Regions from separate parts of the Eubacterium sp. 3_1_31 genome, predicted to be linked through region 3. Evidence: predicted binding sites of a transcription regulator. Region 3 holds the regulator's gene; each other region holds the start of a gene.
The links. Region 3 encodes Rex, which represses fermentation and respiration genes when NADH is low (regulators of the CRP and FNR family bind a similar motif). Its sites were predicted from a motif close to ATTGTTAANNNNTTAACAAT; they were not measured.
Positions count from the first base shown of each region.

Region 1: the regulator Rex is predicted to act here: its motif matches at 1,362-1,381, upstream of ACESSZ_RS08810 (acetyl-CoA C-acetyltransferase).
Region 2: the regulator Rex is predicted to act here: its motif matches at 1,783-1,802, upstream of ACESSZ_RS15110 (phosphoglycerate kinase).

Region 1 is NZ_CAXUBY010000018.1:25,489-28,780, reverse strand. Features, by position in the region: gene ACESSZ_RS08815 (acyl-CoA dehydrogenase) at 1-902, opposite strand, end outside; gene ACESSZ_RS08810 (acetyl-CoA C-acetyltransferase) at 1,478-2,683, shown strand; gene ACESSZ_RS08805 (DUF6323 family protein) at 2,982-3,292, shown strand, end outside.
Region 2 is NZ_CAXUBY010000059.1:27-3,318, forward strand. Features, by position in the region: gene ACESSZ_RS15105 (GGDEF domain-containing protein) at 66-1,643, opposite strand; gene ACESSZ_RS15110 (phosphoglycerate kinase) at 1,873-3,051, shown strand; gene tpiA (triose-phosphate isomerase) at 3,077-3,292, shown strand, end outside.
Region 3 is NZ_CAXUBY010000060.1:3,202-6,493, reverse strand. Features, by position in the region: gene asnS (asparagine--tRNA ligase) at 1-973, opposite strand, end outside; gene ACESSZ_RS15215 (redox-sensing transcriptional repressor Rex) at 1,239-1,868, opposite strand; gene ACESSZ_RS15210 (NUDIX hydrolase) at 2,011-2,532, opposite strand; gene ACESSZ_RS15205 (NUDIX hydrolase) at 2,694-3,182, opposite strand.

The DNA of each region.
Region 1 (3,292 bases), on a different contig from region 3:
TGATAAACTAACAGACGAGCTGCATCTGTTTTTACCTGCATATCAGCCAACTGGAACTGTGTGTTCTGGAATTTAGAAATAGGGCGACCGAACTGTTTACGTGATTTCACATAAGGAACAACTTCATCAATTGCACCCTGAGCAATACCTAATGCCTGTGCAGCGATACCGATACGTCCGCCATCCAGTGTCATCATGGCAATCTTGAAGCCTTTACCTTCTTGACCTAACAGCTGATCTTTGCTTAAACGCACATTGTTAAAGATCAATTCACTAGTAGCACTACCACGAATACCTAATTTCTTTTCGTGCTGTCCTACTGTAAATCCTGGCATACCTTTTTCTACGATAAAGGCAGAAATACCATGTGTTCCCTTAGACTTGTCAGTCATCGCAAAGATTACATATACATCAGCTTCACCAGCGTTTGTAATAAAGATCTTTGTACCATTTAAGATATAATCATCGCCATCTTTTACAGCAGTTGTCTGCTGACCAGCAGCATCCGTACCGGCATTTGGTTCTGTTAAACCGAAAGCAGCCAGTTTCTTACCTGTACATAAATCAGGCAGATAACGGTTTTTCTGTTCTTCTGTACCAAATGCAAAAATTGGCCAAGTTCCCAGAGAAGTATGGGCAGATAATACAACACCTGTAGTACCACATTTCTTGCTCAGTTCTTCAACTGCCAGAATGTAGCTCAGGTAATCTGCACCTGCTCCGCCGTATTCTCTTGGGAATGGAATACCGAGCATTTTGCACTCTCTCATTTTTTCAACGTTTTCACGTGGGAAACGTTCGTCTTCGTCGACTTCTGCTGCAAGAGGTTTGACATCTTTTTCAGCAAACTCAGCGAATAGTTTCTTCATCATTTTGTGTTGTTCTGTTAACATGAAGTCCATAAGTGTTCTCCTCTCCTTGAATGTTCTTGAACTAATAGGATTCTTACATGCGCCTATATATAAATAATGTATATAACAGGCGGTATCCCGGCGTTTCGGGAGCCATAATCCATATATAATTTTATCCCTCTTTTTTCCTTTCGTCAACACAATTGTTAAAATTTTAACAAGTTTTAACAGAAACAAAAAACCCGTTTCATTAGCACCCTTTCTTCCTGTATTATCCTTACCTTTCCTGCTTACCATCCCTTTCTATTCATGAAAAGAAAAAATCTTGTATAAGTAGGTCATATCCTTGGCTCTTGATGTACACTTTAGTTAAATGCTTATGCTTTGAATCTAATCTTTTTTGGGAATTCTTAGTATTGTAGTCAAGATGCATCAAAATGATAACGTTTCCTCCTACTTATAAAGGGACAACATCCTAAACTTACAACACCCAAAAGTATGCATACAGAACTTATTAATTTTTTCACAAGCTGTTGACATCTGTATCCTTTTTCGGTATCATATTCATGTATGAAGTTAGTATTCATATCAAGAAAGGTTTCGAAAAAGAAAGACAGGTAGAGAAAATGAAAAAAACTTATGTTGTTAGCGCTAAACGTAGTGCAATCGGTAGTTTTCTGGGTTCTTTAACAACAGTTAAACCAGTTGATTTAGGTGCTACTGTTGTCAAAGCATTACTGGAAGACGCACACGTTGCCCCTGAAAATGTTGATGAACTGCTGTGTGGTAACGTATTAAGTGCAGGATTGGGGCAGAACATCGGCCGTCAGGTTGCATTGGCTGCTGGTATTCCTGAATCTGTTTGTTCACATTCCGTTAACATGGTATGTGGTTCCGGTTTACGTACCGTAATGGAAGGTGTTATGTCTATCCAGACTGGCTTCAATGATATCGTTGTTGCTGGTGGTGTAGAAAGCATGTCAGGTGCTCCTTACCTAATTCCTGCAAACACTCGTACAGGAAACAAAATGGGAGATTTCAAATGTACGGACCATATGATCTACGACGCATTAACTGATGCTATGAATGGTATTCACATGGGTGTTACCGCAGAAAATATTGCGAAAAAATATAACATCACTCGTGAAATGCAAGATGAATTCGGTTATGCATCTCAACAGAAAGCAATAGCTGCTGTTGATAGCGGACGTTTCAAAGATGAAATCGTTCCAGTAGAAGTAAAACTGAGAAAAGAAACTGTGATCTTTGATACTGACGAACATCCTAACCGTAAATCTACTCCTGAAAAAATGGCAAAACTTCGCCCAGCTTTCATTAAAGATGGTACTGTAACAGCTGCTAATGCATCTGGTATCAATGATGGTGCAAGCTTTGTATTATTAGCTAGTGAAGATGCTGTAGCAAAATATAACTTAACACCAATTTGTGAAGTTATCGGTATCGGCCAAGGTGGTGTAGATCCATTGACTATGGGCTTAGGTCCTACTCCAGCAATTCGTCATGCATTGAACTATGCAGGTCTGAAACTGCAGGATATTGAATTAGTCGAACTGAATGAAGCATTCGCAGCACAGAGTTTAGGTGTTATCCATGAATTAGTGGAAGAACACGGTATCGATCGCGAAGAATTCATGAACAAGACAAACGTAAATGGTGGTGCCATTGCACTGGGTCATCCAGTAGGTGCATCTGGTAACCGTATCTTAGTAACATTGATCCACGAAATGATCAAACGTGATGCAAAAGTTGGTTTAGCATCTCTGTGTATCGGTGGCGGACAGGGTACTGCTGTTATCGTAAAACGTCCTTAAGAAATAACGCAAAACATCGGTGTATTTACCGATGTTTTTTTTGTATGTACTTCTATCATACGTTCGTATGATTAAATACTGTATTGAGACTTGTTTATGCCCTTTCTTCAATCCCTGTATCTGCTCTTTTCATCCCGATAAAATAAAAAAATGATGTTTCAACACCATCGACATATAGTTTAAAGATTTTTTTCTCTTATTTGTATTCATATAATACCATAAATTCATCATTTTTTCAAGACTATACCTCGCTTCCTATTTGTGATAAAACTCTTTACATGAAAGGAAGTGATCATCAATGCATACGACATCTCAAGCTTTATCCGTCAATCAAACGCTCAATCAACAACTTCAATCTTATGGATACCATCTGCGTGCAGAAGATATGACAGCCTTAAAACAAAGTGTGCAGCATGCTTGTAGCGCTTTTGACTTGGTAGAGAGTGACTATCACATCTTATATGAGCTGATAAAAGCGCTGGCTGCCTCCCCTTATGCAGATGCAACACGATATTTACCCATGCTTCATGATGCCATATTTTCCTATTATCAATTACGCTCTTTGTTTTCCTGGCAAGTGAATGATGCCACCATACTGCATACCCTGCT
Region 2 (3,292 bases), on a different contig from region 3:
AAATCCAAGATGTTAAATTTGGAAATACCCCTGTTTGTCGACAGTCTGAAAGCTCTAAAGAGCTTTTAATATTGCTTATATTGATTCTTACCGGCAGCCTTTGCTTTATATAAAGCAGCATCAGCCATGGTAAGGGCATCTTCATAACGGAATAGATCATCATTTTGAAAGATCGTAAAGCCACAGGAAATTGTCGCTTTTTCAGCAGCTTTATTCATCTTATGCTCCATGCCGATTTGATCAAGTTCGGCATAGATATGATCGAGGTATTCACAGATATCTTCCTTTGTGATATTTACGCATAAGGTGATAAATTCATCACCGCCAAAACGTGCAGCAAAGAAACGCGAATCGCCGTTTTCATCCATACAGCGGGCAACGTTTTGTAACAGTTTATCCCCCATATGATGACCATAATAATCATTGAATTCTTTAAAATAATCCACATCGGCTACCACGATACCAATTGTTGATACATGCGGGTTTTTATGCATCGCACAGACCAGGGAATTAAAATAAGAACGATTAAACAGTCGGGTGAGACCATCAATTTTTATCTGCGCCTCTAACTGATTTTTCTCATTCCGGAAACGATCACGTTCTTTCATGATCTGGTTCATTTTAATCTTTTCTTTCATACTTTCTGACTTTGTCTTATTTGTCATATCCTCAACCAATTTTTGTAACATATAATATTGCTTATAGGAATTAATTAAGACATTTTCTAAATGGAAAGACTCCGCATAGCGAATCCAATTACGATGCAATTGCAACTGTTGTTCGACATCATCCTCCAGACACATTTCTCCCATATACTGTAAATATTTTTCTGCTCGTTCCTGATCTTTGATTTGTAGGAGAATGGCAAAGATATCGCAGTAGAAGGTGAAATAATAGGTCCGGTTTTTATGTTTATGAAGATTGCTTTCACTGAAATAATCAGCAATTCGTTTGACACTATCGACACGTTTGCTGGCATTGGCAAGGTACAATTCACATAAACGAATGACATGTGTCGACAATGGCGAAGCTTTAAAGGATACTAGTTTCGCCGCATATTCTTGATAACGTTTTATGGCTTTATCTAAATGTTCGTTAAAGATTTCTAACTGTATCAGATTTAAGATAACCAACAAATCGGCATGTGTCATAATGGTAGCTTTCTTATCCAAGAAGGTTTGATATGCCATCTTAATATAATACAGAGCTTCCTGATAATCTTCCTTTTGAAAAAACATCGTGGCAATATTGTTTAAAACTACCATTTTTTGATGCAGATCTTTTTCATTCTCCGCTAAGTTATAGGCATTTAATAAGTTTTGAATAGCATTTACTTCATCAAAATGAGAATTATAATACAAACCGGCAATGGTGTAGTTGCGTAGTAATAAATCAGTGTAATGATATTCTTCTCCCAGGTTTAATGCAATATGCAGATGTTTCAGACATGCTTCATGTTCACGAATCATCAGATGGTAATCGGCTAGAAAGGTGTGAGCAAAGGCGATGGCATGGGTATCTTTATGCGCTTCCCCTAATGTCAGAAGCTCATTTGCCAGCTGAAACTCATCATCCATATCCGCATTGCTATGCTGTACCAGCAGATTCATCAATTCCTCTTTTTTATGTTTATACTCATCCATATACATCCCTCTTTTTTATAACCATAATTTTTTGCTATGAATGTTTGATATCCATATTATACTATAAAAGCGTTAACAAAAATACTATTTATGTGGTTATTTTTCAGAATTTACCGGCGTTATCTTCCCTTGTTAAGAAATTGTGATTTTATTCGCAAATTCGCAAAATACGTTTACGAATAAGGCTCTTAGTGGTATAATAAGACCGTTACATAAGGAGGATTTTACAATGGCAAAGAGAACTGTAAAAGATTTAGATGTTGCTGGAAAACGCGTTATCGTAAGATGCGACTTCAACGTTCCAAGAAAAGATGGAAAAATTACAAATGACAACCGTATCATTCAGGCGTTACCTACAATTAAATACCTGATTGAAAACAATGCAAAAGTTATCTTGATGTCACACTTAGGTAAAGTAAAAACAGAAGAAGACAAAGCAAAAAACGATTTGCGTTGTGTAGCTGATCGTTTAAGTGAACTGGTTGATACTAAAGTTACTTTCGTACCAGTAACAAGAGGAAAAGAACTGGAAGATGCTGTTGCAGCATTGAACGATGGAGAAATCGTTGTTGTTCAGAATACTCGTTATGAAAAAGGCGAAAGCAAAAATGATCCTGAATTGGCTAAATACTGGGCTAGCTTAGGTGATTTGTTTGTAGAAGATGCATTTGGTAGCGTACACCGTGCACATGCTTCTACTGCTGGTATTGCATCTATTTTACCTAACGCATTAGGTTTCTTAGTAGAAAAAGAAGTAAAGATGCTGGGTGCTGCTGTTGACACTCCAGAACGTCCATTCGTTGCAATCATCGGTGGTGCTAAAGTATCTGATAAGATTGCTGTTGTTGACAACCTGCTGAAGAAAGCAGACAAAGTTCTGATCGGTGGCGGTATGGCTTATACATTCCTGAAAGCACAGGGTTACAATGTTGGAAAATCTTTAGTAGAAGAAGATAAGCTGGAATTGGCAAAAGAATATTTAGCTAAGGCTGAAGGTAAATTGATCCTGCCAGTTGATCATGTATGTGCTGATGCATTTGCAGAAGATGCAAACACAGTTGTTGCTGACAATGACAACATCCCTGCAGATTACATGGGCTTAGATATCGGACCTAAATCTATTGAACTGTACAAGAATGAATTAGCTGGTGCTAAGACAGTTGTATGGAACGGACCTATGGGTGTATTTGAAATGAAACCATTTGCTAAGGGTACTTTGGAAGTATGTACAGCAATTTCTGAATTACCAGGAGCTACAACAGTTATCGGTGGCGGAGATTCTGCAGCAGCGGCAATCCAGTTAGGATTCGCTGAAAAATTCTCTCATATTTCTACCGGTGGCGGAGCTTCTTTGGAATACATGGAAGGTAAAGAACTGCCAGGTATCGCTGTTATCAGTGATAAATAAAAAACATTAGAGGAGAAAATAAATCATGAGAAAACCAATTATTGTCGGAAACTGGAAAATGAATAAAACCATGAAGGAAACAAAAGAATTCATGGAAGCTGTAGATGGTGTTGCGGCAAGTGACAACGCTACCTATGGTATCGGCGCTCCTTATACTGCATTAGCTACAGCTGTTGCAGGTGCTAAAAACTTAATCGTAGCTGCTGAAAACTGCCATTTTGAAGATACAGGTGCTTTCACA
Region 3 (3,292 bases):
TGTTATTTTCAAACTTCACATCGGCTTTCTTTAAAAGCTCAATCGCCTCCGTATAAGTCATACGCTTAAATTCACTGTTACGTACCTTGGTGATACGTTCAATGCATTCCTTATCAATCATGCTGTTAAAGAATTTCATTTCTTCCGGTGCATTTTCCAAGACATAATCAATACAATATTTCACCATATCTTCAATAAGATCCATATCATCCTCTAAGTCCGCAAAGGCAATTTCCGGTTCAATCATCCAGAATTCACTGGCATGACGTGTCGTATTTGAGTTTTCGGCACGGAAAGTTGGTCCAAAGGTATACACATCTCGAAAAGCCATCGCAAAGGATTCTACATGCAATTGTCCGGATACCGTTAAAGAAGCGTGTTTCCCAAAGAAATCTTCTTCATACTTTTGATCTTCACGTGTGGTAACTGTAAAGGTTTCTCCCGCACCTTCTGCATCATTGCCGGTAATGACTGGCGTATGTACATAGACAAAGCCCTGGTTCTGGAAGAACTCATGGATGGCCATGGACAATACAGAACGCAGACGGAAAATGGCATAGAAGGAATTCGCACGAGGACGCAAGTGTGGTATCTCACGCATATACTCAAAGCTGTGACGTTTCTTCTGCAATGGATAATCACGATCACAATCACCTTCCAAAACAGCCTCTGTTACTACAATTTCAAATGGCTGTTTACCATCTGGTGTTAATTTTAATTTCCCGGTTACGGTAATAGCTGCGCCGGTAGGATATTTCTCTACTTCCGCGAAGTTTTTCAATTCCTGCATATAAACTAATTGTGCATTGCGGAAATACGTACCATCATTTAATTCGATAAAGCCTAATTTACCGCTGCAGCGATTTGTACGTATCCAACCTTGCAGCTGTACATATTCCAAGCTGTCTAGTTCTACATGAGATGCGCTTAATACGATTTCATATAGTTCGCGAATGGTCATAAATTCAAACATTTCATTTCCTCCTTTTATTCATTAAGGGAACAAAAAAAACGTTCCCTTTCAGGAACGTAAGTTAGTTACGCGGTGCCATCCTGATTCCTGTCAGAAATACCTCTGCTGACAGACATCTTGCTTATCGGATCTTAACGCCATCCTTTCGCGGAATCGTCTACTCTATTCTCCGATTCAACTCCACAGGTGTTCTCCGCTTGCTCGTATGCCTCCGGCTTCCACCATCCCGGATTCGCTATGCATCGTTAGCAGGCATCGTCCTGTTTCAACGTTCTACATTTAAACTGTTTGTTTCAAAAACAAGTTCCTGTATAGATGATACCACATCTACGCTCTTTAATACAACCCCTTTTGGAATTTGTATATGCACATGGGTAAAATCGACCAAACCTGTGATGCCACAGGCAATTAAACGATCTACCGTCTGCTGAATATTTTCACTGATGGCTAAGATGGCGATACGGCAGCCATCCGGAATGCGTTGTTCCAGCTCACTGATATCATATACCGGAATACCGAAACGCACACCCTGGCGATCAGGATTAATATCAAATGCACAGGCAATCTCACCTACAACATAATCCCATTTATTATACTTCATCAAAGCGCGGCCCATATTACCTGCCCCCACCAAAATGATCTTCTCATCGAAATCCATGCCAAGCTGCTGGTTGAATATTTCAATCAGTTTATTGACATCATAACCATACCCTTGTTTCCCCAGATTTCCCAAAAAGGAAAAATCTCGGCGAATCGTCGTTGGTTCAATATTCACAACACTGGCAAGCTCTTTGGACATGATCCTTTCCACTCCTGAGCTTTTCAGTTTCCGCAGTGCTTTCAGATACACCGGATAGCGCTGCAACGTAGCCTTTGGCACATTTTTCTCTGTCATGTTCATCACCTCTGTTAGTATACCACAAATTTTTTTAATTGTGAAGAATTTGTCATTTTGAACTTTTACGGCTTGTACGTACTGTCATACGTATCTCATAGTGCTAATAAAAAGAAGCAAGAAAACTTAGCTTTCCGATATATTATGATGAACAATGCAAGCCTTGCTGCTTATGCATGTCTAACAATAAAGCAAGCAAATGTGGCTGATATGGGATGAAGATTCCCTGTTTGCACATCAGATGCACAGTTTCTAAATCTGCCCAACAAACACCACTGACCTCCTCCTTTTGCAATGTCAGATCTGCTAATCCTCCGGCATAATCAATGGTAAAGAAATCTACTAAGGAATGTTGTCCATAGCTGCGCAAAACCGGCTTACGTTGTTGAAAATCCATATAAATGCCTAATTCTTCCTGCAACTCGCGCTGTGCACATTGCCGGGCATTTTCTCCACTAACAGCACTTCCGCCTATGCCAAAATCCCAATAGCCGGGAAAGCTTTCTTTTTGATCTGAACGTTTTTGTAACAACAGACGACCATCTTTACCAAGAATCAACAGATGAATGACCAAATGGTAATCTCCTATTGCCATCGCATCTCCACGCTTTACCCTGCGTCCAGTACAAATGCCATCTTGTGTATAGATATCCCAGTATTCCATGATTCTTTCCTCCTAACCTTCTGTGATTGCTTTATTGGCTGCGTGATTGATTATGCGCTTGCTCATCACGTGCTTTTCATGTTTTTAATTATATCTTTTTATTCTTTAAATCATTGATCAAGTGCTTTACAAATGCTTACCCGGTACATTCTCCTTTTTCATCATTCACATTCTTTCGCAAGCCTTGTCACGATGGTTTGTATCCGCTCATCATCCAACTGTTTCAAGGTATCCTTAAAGAAAGCCGGATAGGCATCATAGCTTTGATAGTCATCGATCGGTATCCAAACCGCCTCCTCTAAAGGTGTTTTAAGAAATGGCTTTTTTAAATCCTCTTCATGCACAGGTTCTACCAGATAATAAAAGGATACCTCATGATTATTGCCAAGATCTTCTACATCAAAAAAATTCTCATGGATGCATACCAGTCGTTTAACACGAATAGATAAGCCTATTTCTTCCTTTGTTTCCCTGATGATTGCCTCTTCTGCAGTTTCCTGAAACATGATGGCACCTCCCAGTGAATACATAACTTCTTTACCACCTTCCGCTAATCTACCTTTCATCATCAGCACTTTGCCATCACGAACCAAAATCGCACCTGCTCGTAACCGAAAGGTTCCCTTTTCACTATCATAACAATTATCCATAAGCTCATCTCCTTTTTAGCTATGTTAAATATCCATAGCATCAAAAAACTCATCTAGTCTATCCAAAATACTATTCATTATGCCATTGCTTGCTCTAAAACAATGGATAT